DNA from 3 places in the Brevibacterium sp. K72 genome. Region 2 is predicted to be linked to each of the others. Evidence: riboswitches for the same ligand, from Rfam matches in the RefSeq annotation. Region 2 holds a riboswitch; each other region holds the start of a gene.

Region 1 (3,204 bases), 1.9 Mb from region 2:
TGCCCATCGCCGCCCTCTCCGGTGGTCAGCGGCAGACAGTCGCGATCGCTAGGTCCCTCCTCGGCGAACCGTCGATCGTCATGCTCGACGAGCCGACCGCGGCCCTCGGAGTCGCCCAGACCGCCGAGGTGCTCAACCTCATCGAACGCCTCCGCGACCGCGACCTCGGCGTCCTCCTCGTCAGCCACAACATGGCCGACGTCCAAGCCGTGTGTGACCGCGTCCACGTCCTGCGCCTGGGCAAGGACGCCGGCGACTTCCCCGGTGATGAGCGCACCGACGTCCTCATCGCCGCCATCACGGGAGCCAACGACAACGTCGTCACCCAGCGGGCGGCACGCAGGGGTGAGCGCCGATGACCCGGAACTCGTTCATCACTGACGAACGGATCTCGCAGGAGGGGTTCGTCCGCACCTTCGTCCGGCGGATCAGGGAAGGCCAGCTCGGCTCGTTCCCGGTCATCCTCGCCCTCGTCATCATCGTCATCGTCTTCCAGTCGGCGAACAGCAACTTCATCTCCCCTGCCAACCTCGTCAACCTCTCCACGCAGGTCGCCTACCTCGCGATCCTCGCCCTCGGGATCAACCTCATCCTCCTCCTCGGCGAGATCGACCTCTCGCTCGCCCAGCTCGGCGGACTCTGCGCCTCCGTGCTCGGCGTCCTCGTCGTCCGCCAGGGAGTGCCCCCGCTCATCGCCCTGACGATCATGCTCCTCCTCGGCCTCGTCGTCGGTGCCATCCAGGGCTGGTTCTTCGCCGTCGTCGGCATTCCCGCCTTCGTCGTCACCCTCGCCGGTCTGCTCGCGTTCACCGGACTGACCCTGACGACGCTCGGCACGCAGAAGAACCTCTCGATGGCCGACACGTTCGCCTTCGATTTCGCGAGCTACTACTTCCCCGCGATGTGGGCGTACGTCTTCGGCGCGGTCGCGGTCATCGGTTTCGCCGCCGGGCTCATCCACTCGAAGCTGCGGCGGCACAACGCCGGACTCGACAGCGCGAGCTGGACGTCGGTGATCATCCGCATCGTCCTTCTCACCGCAGTCGTCTTCGGCTTCCTCATCCTCGTCAACCAGGACTTCGGGCTGGCGATGCCGTTCTTCCTCATGCTCGTCATCGCGATCGTCATCGACCTCGTGCTGCGGAAGACGAAGTACGGCCGATCGATCTACGCCGTCGGCGGCAAGGTCGAGGCCGCCCGGCGCGCCGGCATCCGGGTGACCTGGGTGCGCATCAGCGTGTTCATGACCGCCGGTGTCCTCGCCGCGCTCTTCGGCTTCGTCAAGGCCGGGGTGACGACGAACGCGGGATCGACGCTCGTCGGCACGCAGGACCTCCTCAACGCCATCGCGGCGGCCGTCATCGGCGGCACCTCGCTCTTCGGCGGGCGCGGATCGGCGTGGGCCGCTGTGCTCGGGGCGCTCGTCGTCGGAGCGATCAACAACGGCCTCTACCTCATCGGCTTCAACTCCGATGCGCAGCAGATCATCACCGCGCTCGTCCTCCTCACCGCCGTCGTCATCGACGCGATCAGCCGCCGCGGCCAGCGCTACGTCGGCAGAGGGTAGGCGTCGGAGGGTGGGCGACAGAGGTCTGACGGCTGCCGGTAGGCAGCTGGGTCGGTCGCCGAGGCGGAACTGAGTCACTTTTCGCCCGATCAGTCGGTTCAAGACCAGATCGATCGGACGAAAAGTGAATCATCGGGGCCGGGCGGCTGGATTGAAAGTGGGGTCGGGTGGGTTCGCGGCGGTGGGCCGTGCGGGCGCCGTCGTCGCCCCCTAGGTGTCGGTGATACAGTCGGGGGCAAATGACATGGGGTGCCCGGTGCGACTCGCGCAGGGCTGAGAGAACACCCATCGAACCTGATCTGGGCCATGCTAGCGAAGGGATCGTCATGACCGACATCGACCTGTCGTCGGCGCATGCGCGGCTGCGCGCGTCGAACCCGCTCATCCAATGCATCACGAACACGGTCGTGCAGCAGTTCAGCGCGAACGTGCTCCTCGCCGTCGGGGCGTCACCGGCGATGCTCGACCACGACGCCGATGCCGCGCAGTTCGCCCACCTCGCCGGCGGTCTGCTCGTCAACTTCGGCACAGCGACGAACCAGCAGTTCCTCGCCGCCGACGCCGCCGTCGACGCCGTCACCGAGGATGCCAAACCCTGGGTGCTCGACCCCGTGAGCATCGGCGCTGCCGACCACCGCACCACCCGGATCCGCCGCGCCGCGGCCGCCCACCCGACCGCGATCCGCGGCAACGCCTCGGAGATCGCGGCACTGGCCGGAGCCGGAGCGGGCGGGCGCGGGGTCGAGTCCACCGACGAGGTCGACGCCGTGCTCCCGGCCGCCGCCGAGCTCGCCCGCACGACCGGCGCCATCGTCGCCGTTTCCGGTGCCCGGGACGCCATCGTCGCCCACATCGACGGGGCCGACCACATCGCCCGCGTCGACGGGGGACACTCATTCATGCCGCTCGTCATCGGCACCGGCTGCTCACTCGGCGCCGTGACCGCCGCCTACCTCGCCGCCGTCCCGCCGGCGGGGACGAGTTCGCAGGCGGGCCCGGCAGGATCGGCCGCGTTCGAGCGCTTCACCGCAGTCGTCGCCGCCCACGCCCACTTCGCCGTCGCCGGAGAGGCCGCCGCCACCGGGGCCCTCGGCCCCGGCACCTACTCGGTGCACTTCCTCGACGCGCTCTTCACCACCGACGACGAACGGATCGGCCGCGCCCGGGTCGAGGTGACCACAGTATGAGCGGGGATCGGCTCGCGGGCATCGACACCCGCCTCTATCTCGTCACCGATACCGCGCAGTGCGCCGGGGCGGGTCGAACCGTCGCCGAGACCGTGCGCGCGGCCGTGACCGGGGGAGCCGGTGTCGTCCAGGTCCGCGACAAGGACATCGACGACGCCGAATTCCTCGTCCTCACCCGTGAGGTCATCACCGCCGTCACCGAGGCGACCGCCGGGACCGACCGCCGCGTTCCCGTCTTCCTCAACGACCGGGTCGCCGTCGCCCGCCGCCTCCTCGACGAGGGCAGCGACGTCCACATCCACGTCGGCCAGACCGACACCCCCGTCGCCGAGGTGCGCGACCTCCTCGGCGACGGCCCCCTCGTCGGCCTCTCCGCCGCCGAACCCGAGGAGTTCGCCACGGCCCAGGAGACCGGCGGCGTCGACCTTGTCGGCATCGGACCGGTCTTCG
Region 2 (3,204 bases):
TCCCGGCTCGCCGGATCGCAACGCTCCCGGCTGACGCGGGGGAGTGCGGGAGCCGGACTCGGGCACCCAGATCCCGGTGGCCCGGAGCACCTCGGCGAGGGCGGGATCACCGAAGACCGCGGACGGCGACCCGTGCGCGACGACGCCGTCCTGACCGAGGACGATGACGGTGTCGACGTCGTCCGACCACAGCCCCACCCGGTGCTCGACGACGATCATCGTCGCCGAGGTGGCCGCCTGGACCGTGAGCACCGCGTCCCGGACCGAGGCCGCCGAGGCGGGGTCGATGTTCGCCGTCGGTTCGTCGAGGACGATGACCTCGGGTGCCATCGCGTGGATGCCGGCGAGTGCGAGGCGCTGCTTCTGGCCCCCGGAGAGTGCGGCCGTGGGGTGGTCGAGGGGCAGGTCGAGGCCGAGCGCTGCCAGGGAGGCGGGGATGCGCTCGTCGATGACTTCGGCGCTCATCCCGAGGTTCTCCATTCCGAAGGCGACGTCGTCGCCGACGCGGGAGAAGATCACCTGCGAATCGGGGTCCTGGAGGACGAGCCCGGTCACACCTCGGCGAGGGTCCGGTGGGGCGTCGCCGATCACGAGGTCTCCTTCGGCCTCACCCGATTCGACGGGGAGGACACCCGCGATCGCGTGGAGCAGCGTCGACTTCCCCGCCCCTGACGGGCCGAGGAGGAGAACCTTCTCACCTGCGGCGATGTCGAGGTCGAGGGGGCCGACGGCGAGCGTGTCCCGATCGGCGTGCCGCCACGAATAGCCGCGAGCGCGGATCGGCAGACCCATCAGCGGATGCGGCCGGAGGCGAACGAGGACAGCGCCCCGGTCTTCGCGATCGCACGGTAGGCGTACCACGCACCGATGCCGGAGATGACGATGCCGGAGACGATCGCGCACACGGCGTAGGCGAGCTGGTAGGTCAGCTGCCATTCGGCGTTGTAGAGGATGTTCTCGCTCACGGCCATGAAGGCGGCTGCGACGAGACCGGACAGCGTCGTCACCCACAGCGTGAACCTCCGGTAGCCGAAGGCGGCGAAGACGAGTTCGGCACCGAGGCCCTGGATGAAGCCCGACAGGAGCACGGTCGAGCCGAAGTGGGAGCCGAGGACGCCCTCGACGATCGCGGCGAGCACCTCGCAGAGCAGCGCGGCACCGGGCTTGCGGATGATGGCGCCGGCCAGAGGTCCGGCGAGCACCCAGAGTCCGGCGATGAGTCCGATCGAGGGCGGGAAGGCCTGGAAGCCGAGTTCGATGACCTTCCAGCTGGCGGCGAGCACCCAGAAGATCAGGCCGACCGCGATGCCGAGCACCGCGGTGACGACGTAGTCGACGACGCGCCACTTCTTCGTCGGCGGGGCCTGCGTGTAGGCGGGTGCGGACTTCGCGGCGGTTCCGGGCGCGGTGGTTCTCGGCATTGTGCCTCCTCGTGTCGCAAGGAGGGGTAGAAGAGTCTCGACTTCCTTCGGCGGTGCTAGCCGCATCAGGTTCGAGGGTCTGCAGCATGATCTGCACTCTCAGCGCCCCTGCTGGCGCTCCCCTGTCGTGAGACTTACTGTACAGCACCCGCCGCGCCGCCTGTCGGGACCGCGTCAGGCGATCAGGCAGGCGGCGATGGTCGTCATGTGTCGTGCGGCTGTGGTCAGCTCGGGACGATCATCACCGGACCCTCGGCATGGTGGAGGACCCCGCGGGAGACCGAGCCGAGCAGCGCGCTCTTGACCGCTCCGCGACCACGCGTGCCCATCACCGTCAGCTGCGCCCGCTTCGTCGCCTCCGAGAGCATCGCGGTCGCATCGCCGACGACCACCGAGGTGGAGATCGGCAGACCCGGGAACTGCTCGCCGAGCGCATCCGCCTCCGCCGAGAGCGCGGTCTCGAGCTGCTTCTGCCGACGGTCGGCGACGTCGGCGCCGAGCTCGAGCTCGGGATACCAGTAGAGCCACTCCTCGCCGGCGGGCAGGACGGAGACGACCTCGAGTCCGGCCTCCCTCGAGGCGGCCACCTCGGCGGCGGTGAACATCGCGATCCGCGCGGCCTCCGAACCGTCGACGGCGACGACGACCGGTCCGCGGGCCTCGCCGCGCTGTGCTGAGTGCTGGGGGACGACGATCGTCGGGCAGTGCGCGTGCGGGGGCAGGGCCGTGGAGACCGATCCGAGCATGCGACCGAGGAACCCGCCGCGCCCTCGGGCGCCGACGATGACCACCTCGGCGTTGGAGCTGAGGTTGACGAGGACGCCGGCGGCGTCGCCGGATTCGGCCGCGTACGTCACGGGTTCGGGATGATCGGCGAGGAGTTCGGACGCCTCGGCGAGGAGCTTCTCGGCTCCCCGCAGTGCGGCCTCGTCCTCGGGTTCGGAGGGTATGGAGGCCATGTTCGGGTAGATCATCAGCGGCATCGTGAACGCCGTGACGACGGTCAGGGGGACGCCGCGGTGGAGGGCTTCGATCGCGGCGTAGCGCAGGGCCAGGGCCGCGAGTTCGGATCCGTCGAAGCCGACGAGGACGCCGAGGTCGCGGCTGAGTCCGGACTCGGCGGGCCGCGGGTCGGCGGCGCGGTCATCGGTCGGGTTCGCAGCGGCCTGGCGAGCGGGGTTCCGGTGGGCGTCAGCGTTCATGGCAGTCCTCTCGACGGGGCCTGACCAACCCTGACGATGACGGCGGCCCCGAAAACCACATCCGTCGTCGTCGCCTCCAGTCTACCAGTGCACTTCTACAGCGTGTAGAAAAGTCGCCGAGGCGGTCGCCGGGTTGCCGTGCGTTCGCCGGGTGCGTGGGATTGCCGAGCAGTGGACGCGCAGTGTCGATTCTGGGCGCGCGAATCGACACTGCGCGTCCATAACTCGCCGGGTTACGCCATGGCACGGGCCCGGTGCGCGCTGTCTCAGATGGGAAAGCCGAGGTAGCTCAGGGCTGCGCGGATGATGTGCTCCTGACCGTGGGAGAGTTCGCTCGCGATGTCCTCGCGCAGCGCCTCCGACGGCGTGAGCCAGTCGAGGCTGAGCGCGTCCGCGCGCGGGGTGCACTCGCCGCGGACCTCCATGACGAAGCACATCGAGATCGCGTGCTGACGCGGGTCGTGGAGGAGCGCCGCTCCCTCGGTGGGGAAGTACTCGGCGATGTGGAACGGCGCGATGGCCGGGGGGACGACCGGCAGCGCGAGCGGACCCAGGTCGTTCTCGGCATGGCGCAGCAGCGC
Region 3 (3,204 bases), 570 kb from region 2:
CACCGTCGTTCTCGCACGCACCGGGGCGATCGCGCGCATCCCGCAGCTGGCCATCCACCTCGACCGGCAGGTCAACGAGGGCCTCACCCTCGACAAGCAGCGCCACACGACCCCGATCGTCGGTCTCGCCGACCTTGCCGAGGCCGACGTCCTCGAGCTCCTCGCCGCCTCCGCCGAGGTGGACCCCGAGCTCATCGTCGGCCACGACGTCTACACGATCCCCGTCCAGGAGCCTGCGCGCTTCGGTGCCGCGGACGAGTTCTTCGCCTCGCCGAGGCTGGACAACCTCCTCTCCGTCCACGCCGGGGTCAGCGCGATGGTCGGGCTCGACGCCGAGGCGCTCGACCACCTCGCCCTCTTCGCCGGGTTCGACCACGAGGAGATCGGGTCGAACTCTCGGTCCGGGGCGAGCGGACCGTTCCTCGCCGACGTCGCCGAGCGCATCGTCGCCTCCCTCTACCCCGACGCGACTCGCAGCGACCACCTCGCCGCGCTTGCCAGGTCGGTGTGCGTGTCCTCGGACGCCGGTCATGCCGTCCACCCGAACTATCAGGAGCGGCACGACCCGCAGGTGCGGCCCCGCCTCGGCGGCGGACCCCTGCTCAAGCACAACGCGCAGCAGCGCTATGCGACCGACGCCGTGGGCACCGCGGTGTGGGCTAAGGCGTGCACTGCGGCCGGGGTCGAGTACCAGGACTTCGTGTCGAACAACTCGGTGCCGTGCGGGTCGACGATCGGACCGCTGACGGCGACGCGGATGGGGATGACGACCGTCGACGTGGGACCGGCGCTCTACTCGATGCACTCGGCGCGGGAGATGTGCGCGATCAGCGACGTCGTCGCCCTCGGTGCCGCCGCCAAGGCCTTCCTCCAGGGAGCGTAGGGGCCGGCGCCGCCATTCCGCACGCCGATCCACGCGCAGCCGACATTTCCAACCCCGATCCACGCTGGGCCCGAATTCCGCGTCGCCCAAGACGCGGAATTCCGGCTGCGCGTTGATCGAGAGCGACCGACTTCGCGGGAGCATCGATTTTCTCCCGCCGCGTTGATCGAGCGCGACCGGGTACGCGGTGATCGAGGGCGATCGGCAGTCGCCGGGCGGTCGACGAGGTGGCCGCCGAACAGTCGACGAGGTGGTCGCCGAACGGTCGACGGGCGGTCGACGAGACGCGCTGTTTTGTGGCGACGCGCACACTGTGATAGTCGTTGTGTGACCCCACGGGGGCCTCCGGCAGGAGGCTGAGATCGGGCTAAGGCCGCTCGAGACCGTTGAACCTGATCCGGTTGATACCGGCGGAGGAAGAGAGGATCGCAGATGACTGCGCCTACCCCTGACACACCCGAAAACACCACGCCCGCCGAGGACTACTCCCTCGAGCAGTACCCCTCGCATTCGCTCGCCTGGGTCGAGGACAGCGAGCACGGCATCCGCGTCCCGGTCACCCGCATCGACCTCGAGGACACGAACGGCCGCCCCAACGAACCCGTCCACGTCTACCGCACCGTCGGCCCCGGCGCCGTTCCCGAACACGGGCTTCCGCCGCACCGCGCGCCCTGGATCGACGACCGCGACGACACCGAGACCTACGAGGCGCGCGGACACCTCATCGAAGACGACGGCCGAGCCGCCGTCCGTCGCGGGGCGCCCTCTCAGCAGTGGCAGGGTCCGGAACGGTCACCTCGGCGAGCGAAGAACGGACGCACCGTCACGCAGATGCACTACGCCAGGAAGGGCATCATCACTCCGGAGATGCGCTACGTCGCGATCCGCGAGCAGTGCGACGTCGAACTCGTCCGCTCCGAGGTCGCCGCAGGCCGGGCGATCATCCCGTCGAACATCAACCATCCCGAGTCCGAACCGATGATCATCGGCAAGGCGTTCCTCGTCAAGATCAACGCGAACATCGGCAATTCTGCGGTGACGAGCTCGATCGCCGAGGAGGTGGAGAAGCTCCAGTGGGCCGCGAAGTGGGGTGCCGACACCCTCATGGACCTCTCGACGGGCAACGACATCCACACCACCCGCGAATGGATCATCCGCAACTCCCCGATCCCCATCGGCACCGTCCCCATCTACCAGGCGCTTGAGAAGGTCGACGGCGACGCCGAAGCGCTCACCTGGGAGATCTACCGCGACACCGTCATCGAACAGTGCGAGCAGGGCGTCGACTACATGACCGTGCACGCCGGCGTGCTGCTCCGCTACGTCCCGCTCACCGCGGACCGGGTCACCGGCATGGTCTCTCGCGGGGGCTCGATCATGGCCGGCTGGTGCCTGGCCCACCACGAGGAGAACTTCCTCTACACCCACTTCGACGAGCTCTGCGAGATCTTCGCCCAGTACGACGTCGCCTTCTCCCTCGGCGACGGGCTGCGTCCCGGATCGATCGCCGACGCCAACGACGCCGCACAGTTCGCCGAACTCGACACCCTCGCCGAGCTGACGAAGCGCGCGTGGGCCCACGACGTCCAGGTCATGGTCGAAGGTCCCGGCCACATTCCGCTCCACCTCGTGCGGGAGAACGTCGAGAGGCAGCAGGAGCTGTGCGACGGCGCGCCCTTCTACACCTTGGGTCCGCTGGTCACGGACATCGCTCCCGGTTACGACCACATCACCTCGGCGATCGGGGCCACGGAGATCGCCCGCTACGGCACCGCGATGCTCTGCTACGTCACCCCGAAGGAGCACCTGGGCCTGCCCGACCTCGAGGACGTCAAGACGGGCGTGATCACGTACAAGATCGCCGCGCACGCCGCCGACGTCGCGAAGGGACATCCCGGGGCGAGCGCCCGTGACGACGCACTGTCGAAGGCGCGGTTCGAGTTCCGCTGGCGCGATCAGTTCGCCCTCGGCCTCGACCCGGAGACAGCGGAGGCATTCCACGACGAGACCCTGCCCGCCGAACCGGCGAAGACCGCGCATTTCTGCTCGATGTGCGGGCCGAAGTTCTGCTCGATGCGCATCTCCCAGGACATCCGCGACACCTACGGAAGCGCCGAGGCGCAGGCCGCGATCGCGGGCATGCAGGCCAAGAGTCGGGAGTTCCTCGAGCGCGGGGCCCAGGTGTACCTTCCCGAGCCGACGGTCGGCCCCCGCCGAGGCTGAGGCGCCGGGGGCGCTGCCAGCGTCGGGTGACTCAGTCCCTCACTTCTGCAGCTCGTCGAGGGCTTTCTGCGAGCCGGGGGCGAGTGTGATCGGCTCCG

The links. Region 2 has a riboswitch for thiamine pyrophosphate ahead of ACQ1RG_RS08805 (ECF transporter S component). Riboswitches for the same ligand answer to the same signal wherever they lie in the genome.
Region 1: linked by a shared signal. The riboswitch ahead of thiM (hydroxyethylthiazole kinase) and the one ahead of ACQ1RG_RS08805 (ECF transporter S component) in region 2 are both predicted to bind thiamine pyrophosphate.
Region 3: linked by a shared signal. The riboswitch ahead of thiC (phosphomethylpyrimidine synthase ThiC) and the one ahead of ACQ1RG_RS08805 (ECF transporter S component) in region 2 are both predicted to bind thiamine pyrophosphate.

Annotation. Positions count from the first base shown of each region.
Region 1 covers NZ_CP191582.1:109,590-112,793, reverse strand. Annotated here, with positions in the region: gene ACQ1RG_RS00565 (ATP-binding cassette domain-containing protein) at 1-359, shown strand, start outside; gene ACQ1RG_RS00560 (sugar ABC transporter permease) at 356-1,567, shown strand; TPP riboswitch at 1,803-1,906, shown strand; gene thiM (hydroxyethylthiazole kinase) at 1,894-2,754, shown strand; gene thiE (thiamine phosphate synthase) at 2,751-3,204, shown strand, end outside.
Region 2 covers NZ_CP191582.1:1,993,354-1,996,557, forward strand. Annotated here, with positions in the region: gene ACQ1RG_RS08800 (ABC transporter ATP-binding protein) at 1-792, opposite strand, end outside; gene ACQ1RG_RS08805 (ECF transporter S component) at 792-1,421, opposite strand; TPP riboswitch at 1,447-1,555, opposite strand; gene ACQ1RG_RS08810 (universal stress protein) at 1,646-2,623, opposite strand; gene ACQ1RG_RS08815 (DUF4916 domain-containing protein) at 2,890-3,204, opposite strand, start outside.
Region 3 covers NZ_CP191582.1:1,418,974-1,422,177, reverse strand. Annotated here, with positions in the region: gene ACQ1RG_RS06305 (M18 family aminopeptidase) at 1-883, shown strand, start outside; TPP riboswitch at 1,209-1,319, shown strand; gene thiC (phosphomethylpyrimidine synthase ThiC) at 1,316-3,106, shown strand; gene ACQ1RG_RS06295 (TAXI family TRAP transporter solute-binding subunit) at 3,146-3,204, opposite strand, start outside.